One region of the Exiguobacterium sp. TDN 0502 genome, then DNA from elsewhere that is predicted to be linked to it. Evidence: riboswitches for the same ligand, from Rfam matches in the RefSeq annotation. Region 1 holds a riboswitch; each other region holds the start of a gene.
What was found. Region 1 has a riboswitch for S-adenosylmethionine ahead of ACRPK8_RS01535 (methionine ABC transporter ATP-binding protein). Riboswitches for the same ligand answer to the same signal wherever they lie in the genome.
Positions count from the first base shown of each region.

Region 2: linked by a shared signal. The riboswitch ahead of ACRPK8_RS09725 (2,3-diketo-5-methylthiopentyl-1-phosphate enolase) and the one ahead of ACRPK8_RS01535 (methionine ABC transporter ATP-binding protein) in region 1 are both predicted to bind S-adenosylmethionine.
Region 3: linked by a shared signal. The riboswitch ahead of ACRPK8_RS15135 (LLM class flavin-dependent oxidoreductase) and the one ahead of ACRPK8_RS01535 (methionine ABC transporter ATP-binding protein) in region 1 are both predicted to bind S-adenosylmethionine.

Region 1 is NZ_JBOZGJ010000001.1:315,892-318,155, reverse strand. Features, by position in the region: gene ACRPK8_RS01545 (PLP-dependent cysteine synthase family protein) at 1-88, shown strand, start outside; gene ACRPK8_RS01540 (bifunctional cystathionine gamma-lyase/homocysteine desulfhydrase) at 81-1,247, shown strand; SAM riboswitch class I at 1,305-1,409, shown strand; gene ACRPK8_RS01535 (methionine ABC transporter ATP-binding protein) at 1,488-2,264, shown strand, end outside.
Region 2 is NZ_JBOZGJ010000008.1:17,964-20,227, reverse strand. Features, by position in the region: gene ACRPK8_RS09730 (2-hydroxy-3-keto-5-methylthiopentenyl-1-phosphate phosphatase) at 1-121, opposite strand, end outside; gene ACRPK8_RS09725 (2,3-diketo-5-methylthiopentyl-1-phosphate enolase) at 118-1,308, opposite strand; SAM riboswitch class I at 1,379-1,480, opposite strand; SAM riboswitch class I at 1,686-1,789, shown strand; gene mtnK (S-methyl-5-thioribose kinase) at 1,868-2,264, shown strand, end outside.
Region 3 is NZ_JBOZGJ010000022.1:11,505-13,768, forward strand. Features, by position in the region: gene ACRPK8_RS15125 (DUF2325 domain-containing protein) at 1-413, shown strand, start outside; gene ACRPK8_RS15130 (DUF975 family protein) at 477-1,115, shown strand; SAM riboswitch class I at 1,227-1,329, shown strand; gene ACRPK8_RS15135 (LLM class flavin-dependent oxidoreductase) at 1,403-2,264, shown strand, end outside.

The DNA of each region.
Region 1 (2,264 bases):
CAGTACGATCGTCACGGTCTTCGCAGACAGTGCCGAACGCTACTTAAGCCAACAAATTTTTGAAAAGGTGGACGAAACTCATGCGTAAGAAGACAGCATTGATTCATGGAGGAACAGGTGTCGACCGGGCAACAGGTGCCGTCACACCACCGATCTATCAAACAAGCACATACAAGCAGGATAAAATCGGTCAACTGAAGGACGGATACGAATACTCACGGACAGCGAACCCGACACGGACGAGCATCGAACGGTTGATTGCGGATCTCGAGGGTGGCGCCCGCGGTTTTGCATTCGGTTCTGGGATGGCAGCAATCCATGCCGTCTTCCATTTGCTTGAGTCTGGTGACCACATCGTCATGACAGATGACGTCTACGGTGGAACGTTCCGTTTGATGCAACGCGTCTTACCGAAGTTCAACATCCAAGTGACATTCGTTGATACGACGGACCTTGTGGCAACGGAAGCAGCAATCCAAGACAACACGAAGATCGTTTATGTCGAAACACCGACGAACCCGTTATTAAAAGTAACGGATATTCAAGCGATCGCAACAATCGCCAAACGTCACGATCTCAAACTCGTCGTCGACAACACGTTCGCGACACCATACCATCAACAACCACTCGCACTCGGTGCAGACATCGTCTTGCACAGTGCAACAAAATACATCGGCGGACATTCGGACGTCGTCGCTGGACTTGTCGTCGTCAAAGATGATGCGCTCGGCGAAGAGCTGCACTTCATCCAAAACTCGACAGGCGGCGTGCTTGGACCGCAAGACAGCTTCCTGCTCGTCCGTGGTCTGCGTACACTCGGTATCCGGATGGATGCGATCGAAGAAACAGCCCATGACCTTGTTGCGTTCTTACAAGCGCAAGATATCGTCTCGAACATCTTCTACCCAGGACTTGCATCGCATCCTGGTCACGACATCCAAGCAAAACAAGCGACTGGATTTGGTGGGATGATCAGCTTTGATGTCGGTTCAGCAGCGAACGCAGAAAAACTCGTCGAGGCAACACACTTCTTCACACTCGCTGAGAGTCTTGGTGCCGTCGAGAGTCTGATTTCCGTTCCGGCACGGATGACGCACGCGTCGATCCCAGCAGAACGTCGGGCAGAACTCGGCATCACGGACGGTCTCGTCCGGATTTCAGTTGGACTTGAGGATTCGGAAGATTTGAAAGAAGACTTAACACGTGCTTTCACGTTCCTCGAAAAAGTTTCTGAAAAAACTGTTTGACAACAAAAATAACCCCTGCTAATATTCAGAATATATTCTACAAACTTAATACCGAAACTCTTATCGAGAGTGGTGGAGGGACTGGCCCGATGAAACCCGGCAACCGCGGATCTAATCCGAAGTGGTGCTAATTCCAGCAGACAACAGTCTGGGAGATGAGAGCAAATGGTTTTGTGTACTGAAAAAGTGCGCGCGTTTGCTCTAAAACGCGCGCACTTTTTTATTTTAGGAGGGACAGTTGTGATTCGTTTACAAGACGTAGGAAAGATTTATCGCTCAAAGCGCGGAGCGGTCGAAGCCGTTGCGAATGTCGATCTGACAATCGAGCGCGGTGAAATTTTTGGAATAATCGGTTATTCCGGAGCAGGGAAATCGACCTTGATCCGATTGCTGAATATGCTCGAGGCACCAACGAGTGGTTCGATCCAAATCGATGGTGTCGAAATGACATCACTGAAACCAAAAGAATTACGAGGCGTCCGTAAGAATGTCTCGATGGTCTTTCAGCACTTCAACTTACTCTGGTCACGGACGGTCGAAGAGAACATCATGTTCCCGCTCGAACTCGGTGGCTTCCCGAAAGCACACCGCAAGGAACGGGTCGCGGAACTGATCCAACTCGTTGGTTTGGACGGACGCGAAAAAGCCTATCCGTCACAATTATCCGGTGGTCAAAAACAACGTGTCGGTATAGCTCGGGCACTGGCATCGAATCCAGACGTTCTCTTATGTGACGAGGCAACAAGTGCACTCGATCCGAAGACGACGGACTCAATCCTTGAGTTACTCGTCGACATCAATGAAAAACTGAAACTGACGATCGTCTTGATCACACACGAGATGCACGTCATTCAAAAAATCTGTCACCGGGTCGCCGTCATGGAAGCTGGTAAAATCGTCGAGCAAGGACCGGTCGCAGAAGTCTTCCGTCATCCGAAGCAGGCGATGACGAAGGAATTCGTCAAACAATTGACGTCGCCATCGGAAAACGAGTTAACGTTCGCGAAACTTCGCGAA
Region 2 (2,264 bases), on a different contig from region 1:
CGAGTACGCCACGCTTCAACGGTTCGAAGTCACTCGCTGGCGCAAATGCTTGCATGAGCGCGATGATATTATCCTGTGTCGTCACCGTACCGTCGAAGTCACAAAGAATCCGTACGGTCATGACTTGATCCCCCAAGCGTCGAGCGCAATCCGCAATTCTTCATGACGCGATGCTGCTGTCGATAGGGAGTCATTTGCGAGTGCCGCATCGAGTGCTTGACGGAAAGCAATGACACCAGCCGCAGCACCTTGCGGATGACCGTGTACGCCGCCGCCGGCGTTGATGACGGAATCGATACCGAAGTCCCGTACGAGTTGAGCGACGAGTCCAGGATGAATACCGGCTGAAGGAACCGGGAAGATCGATTTCGTCTGACCGAGACGGGTAGCTTCGACCGCTATGCCACGAGCAACATCCTTTGGCAAAGCGACATTGCCGTAAGGCGACGGGAATAACGTCAAGTCGGCTCCAGCAGCACGTGGTAATGTGCCAAGTAAAACAGGCGCTGCGACTCCGTGGTTCGGACTAGCAATCAACGCACCGCTGTATGCCGGATGATTGAAGATTGGAACGTTGATCTCGGGATCACGTGCCAGTTCACGTAAGACGTCGAGTCCATAAGTGAAGGTGTTCAGCAAGAAAGCAGTTGCGCCAGCGTCAATCAATCGTTTAGCTTGATCTTTGAGCGTAAAGACGGGACCACTGAGTGTGATCGCGTATAACGCACGTTTACCGGTCCGGTGGAAGTGAGCATCGATGACCTCACGTCCGATTCGTGCCCGATCAATCGTTGGTGTCAACGGATTGTCGTATAGGATCTCATCGTCCTTGACGAGATCAATCCCACCAGCAAGTTGTCCTTCAAGTTGATCACGAAGGAACGATAAATCGCGTCCGATGACCCCTTTGAAGATGCTCATTAACAGTGGACGATCTTCGACACCGATTAAGGAACGGACCCCTTCGATGCCGAACTTCGCACCTGGAAAGTCCGACGTAAATGTATCGGGTAGTAGCAATTCCGTTAATTTGATTTCACCGTCGAGTGAGAGTTTCCCGAAGACGGTCGTCAAGATCGCAGAAAAGTCGCGCGATACATTGTGTTCCGGATAACGAATCGTGATATAGCCTTTACCGTCGCGCTCTTCCGTATGTACGACTTCCCCTTTGAACGAGGCGAGTTGTTGTTGTTCGAGATGATTCAGTTCCGTCCAAGAACCGACTGTCAGACCAAGCGCGAGTTGTTCAGCGCGTTGTTCGAGTCGATCGCGAACGGTCAATTGATAAGTAGCAGTGATATAAGTCATGTCTTTCCTCCTTCAACAAAAAAATGGTCTCTCGTCAGCGACAAGAGACCATGAATGATTCGAACGTGGACTCTTATCTGTCAGCTTAGTAGCTGCAAGAATTAGCACCGTGCCAAAAGGTCGGTTGCTGCGACATCGTAGGGCTTGTCCCTCCGTCTGCTCTTGATAAGAATTGGATGAAATTGTGAAATCTAATTGCAATTTTTGCATGGGAATCGTCACTTGTCAAACTAATTTTAGAAAATTTATTTTTTTGAAAATACTCTTTCTATAGATGGCTTAAAAATGCGATCCGTTTCTGCTTGATTTCGATTTGACAGCAGGGAAGAGGGTTGCGTAAGATTCAAATCAATATCACACACGACAACTACATACGACTCTTATCGCGAGTTGGCAGAGGGAATTGGCCCGATGACGCCGCAGCAACCGACCACTAGGCACGGTGCTACATCCAACAGACGTTTCGTCTGAGAGATAAGAGGATGCAGTGACTTTCCTGCGCCTCTTTTCGATGACGAAAAGAGGCGCTTTTTCGTGTATCACATAGGGGGAAACTGAGATGACATACAAAGCATTTACAGAACAGGACGCGATTGATCGTGTCCGCTCATTAGGACTGATCGGCGACGGAGCCGTCGAAGCAGAAGAGATTGGTGACGGCAATCTCAACCTCGTTTTTCGGATTCGGGAGGGTGAACATCGATTGATTCTAAAACAAGCACTACCCTACGCGAAAGTCGTCGGCGAGAGCTGGCCGTTATCGCTCGAGCGGGCGTGGATCGAACAATCCGCACTCCGTGAATTCGCGCGGCACGCCGTACCGTTCGTACCACGTGTCTTTCATGCCAGTCACGAAGAGGCGTATACGGTCATGGAAGATCTTTCACATCTGACGATCGTTCGAAGCGGTTTACTTGCAGGTGAACAGTATCCGTTTCTTGCAGAACATATCGGTT
Region 3 (2,264 bases), on a different contig from region 1:
TCGTGACGACAGCTGTACCTGGACAATTGATGGATTTCGTCGATAAGACACCGCTTGATTTCACGCGCTTCACAGGTATGCGCCTCGTCATCGTTGGAAATGAGCAACAGACTTCTGTCTATCGCGAATTCTTTGCGCCGACAGGAATCGAATTGATTCATCTCGCAGGAGACGCACAGTCCGCGAAAAAGATTGCTTGTCTCGCTAAAAAGACGGATGCCATCGTCGTCGTTACGAGCCGTGTTTCGCATGCTGCGAGCGCTCATGTCATTGCACAGGCGAAAAAACATGGTATTCCGTTCGCGATGGAACGCCTTGATGGTCGTCGTTCGTTATATACAGCGTGTGAGCGACAACTTGAGCGTGCTTGGTTCAAACAGCAACAAGACGGGAAATTATTGAAAAAAGAGTGAAACATTAGAAGTTTTAAGCCGTAGAGTAAGGTGAGAACTTATTTTTCAAGGAGGACCTTACTCATGTCATCTCAATTAAAAAAAGCGGCAAAGGCATCGCTTAGCGGTCGTTGGGGCTTTGCAGTCCTAGCATTTCTGCTGTTTAGTATCATTCAAGGTGTCCCCAACTTATTTGGATCGGATATCGATGAGCCGTCAAATAGCATGGACCTCGTCGTCTCATTGGTGTCGATTTTACTGATTCCAGTAGGAGTCGGTTGGACATGGATTGCTATGTCGATTGCTCGTGGCGAAGAAACAAAAGTGACAGGTTTATTTGAGCCATACGGAATGTTCCTGAAAGTAGTTGGTCTTTCCATCGTTCAATTCATCTTCATCGCGCTCTGGACATTGCTCTTGATCATTCCAGGGATCATCAAGTCGTTCTCTTACCTGTTGACGTTCTATATCCTTCGAGATGAGCCGTCGATTGGCATTCTTGAAGCCATCACACGTTCACGTCAACTGATGGATGGTCATAAGATGGAAGCTTTTCTGCTCTTCCTATCGTTCATTGGGTGGGCGTTGCTTGTAATCGTCACGCTTGGTCTTGCTATCCTGTGGGTTGGACCATACTTCAGCGTCACGCTTGCGAAATTCTACGATCGTGTCCGTGGGGAACAGTCACCAGAACCGACATCGGATTTCGTCGCACCATACTAATATTTCATCCCGACACTATGTCGGGATTTTTTTGTTTGGAATAATTCCGATGGGAAAAGACGGTTTAATGGTTGCTTTAGTTCAGTGAATTCTGTACGATGAATGCAACACATCTTATCTAGAGAAGTCGAGGGACTGGCCCGAAGACACTTCAGCAACCCCGCCATGGCGGAAGGTGCTACTTCCAGGAAGGGATACCTTCTGAAGATAAGAGCGGACAGGACAGGATACCGTCGCTCTTTTCGAACTTCGAAAAGAGCGTTTTTTATGTTAAGGGGGATGATGGAGTGGAGTATGGTTTTTGGTTACCAATTTTTGGGTGGTGGTTGCGTAACGTCGAGGATGAACAGATGCCGGCGACATTCGATTATGTCAAACACGTCGCCCAAACAGCAGAACGGATCGGCTTCTCAACGACGTTGATCGCGGAATTGAACTTGAATGATATCAAAGGCATCAAGGAACCAAGTCTTGAGGCATGGACGACGGCAGCGGCGATCGCCGCAACGACGGAACGCCTTGAGATCATGACGGCGGTTCGTCCCGGTTTCCATAATCCGGCGACGACGGCGAAAATGGCAACGAACATCGATCAATTAAGCGGGGGACGCTTCACGCTGAACGTCGTCTCAGCTTGGTGGGCGGAGGAAGCTAAACAATACAATGGGATTTTTACGGCACACGATGAACGTTATGCTCGGACGGAAGAGTTCGTCACGGTCATGAAAGGATTATGGGCAGATGCGTCACCGTATAGTTTTTCCGGTCATCACTACACGATCGAGCAGGCGGAACTTCATCCGAAGCCGGTCCAGCGTCCGGGAATCAAGCTCTATGCCGGTGGAGAGAGTGAAGCCGGAAAACGGACGATCGTCGAACACTGTGACGCTTACGTCATGCATGGGGGAACGGTTGAAGAAGTCGCTCATAAAATCAATGATATGAAAGTACGCCGGGAAGCGACGGGGAAATCACCACTTGAGAGCTTCGGTCTTGCCGCTTATATCATTTGCCGGGATACGGAAGAAGAAGCGTTGCTTGAGTGGCAACGCATCACGGACGTCAAAGAAGATAGCGCCGGCTATGCCGGTTATCAGGATTTCATCAGTAAATCACAACTCGAACAACAGGTGGAGCGAAACGATTATT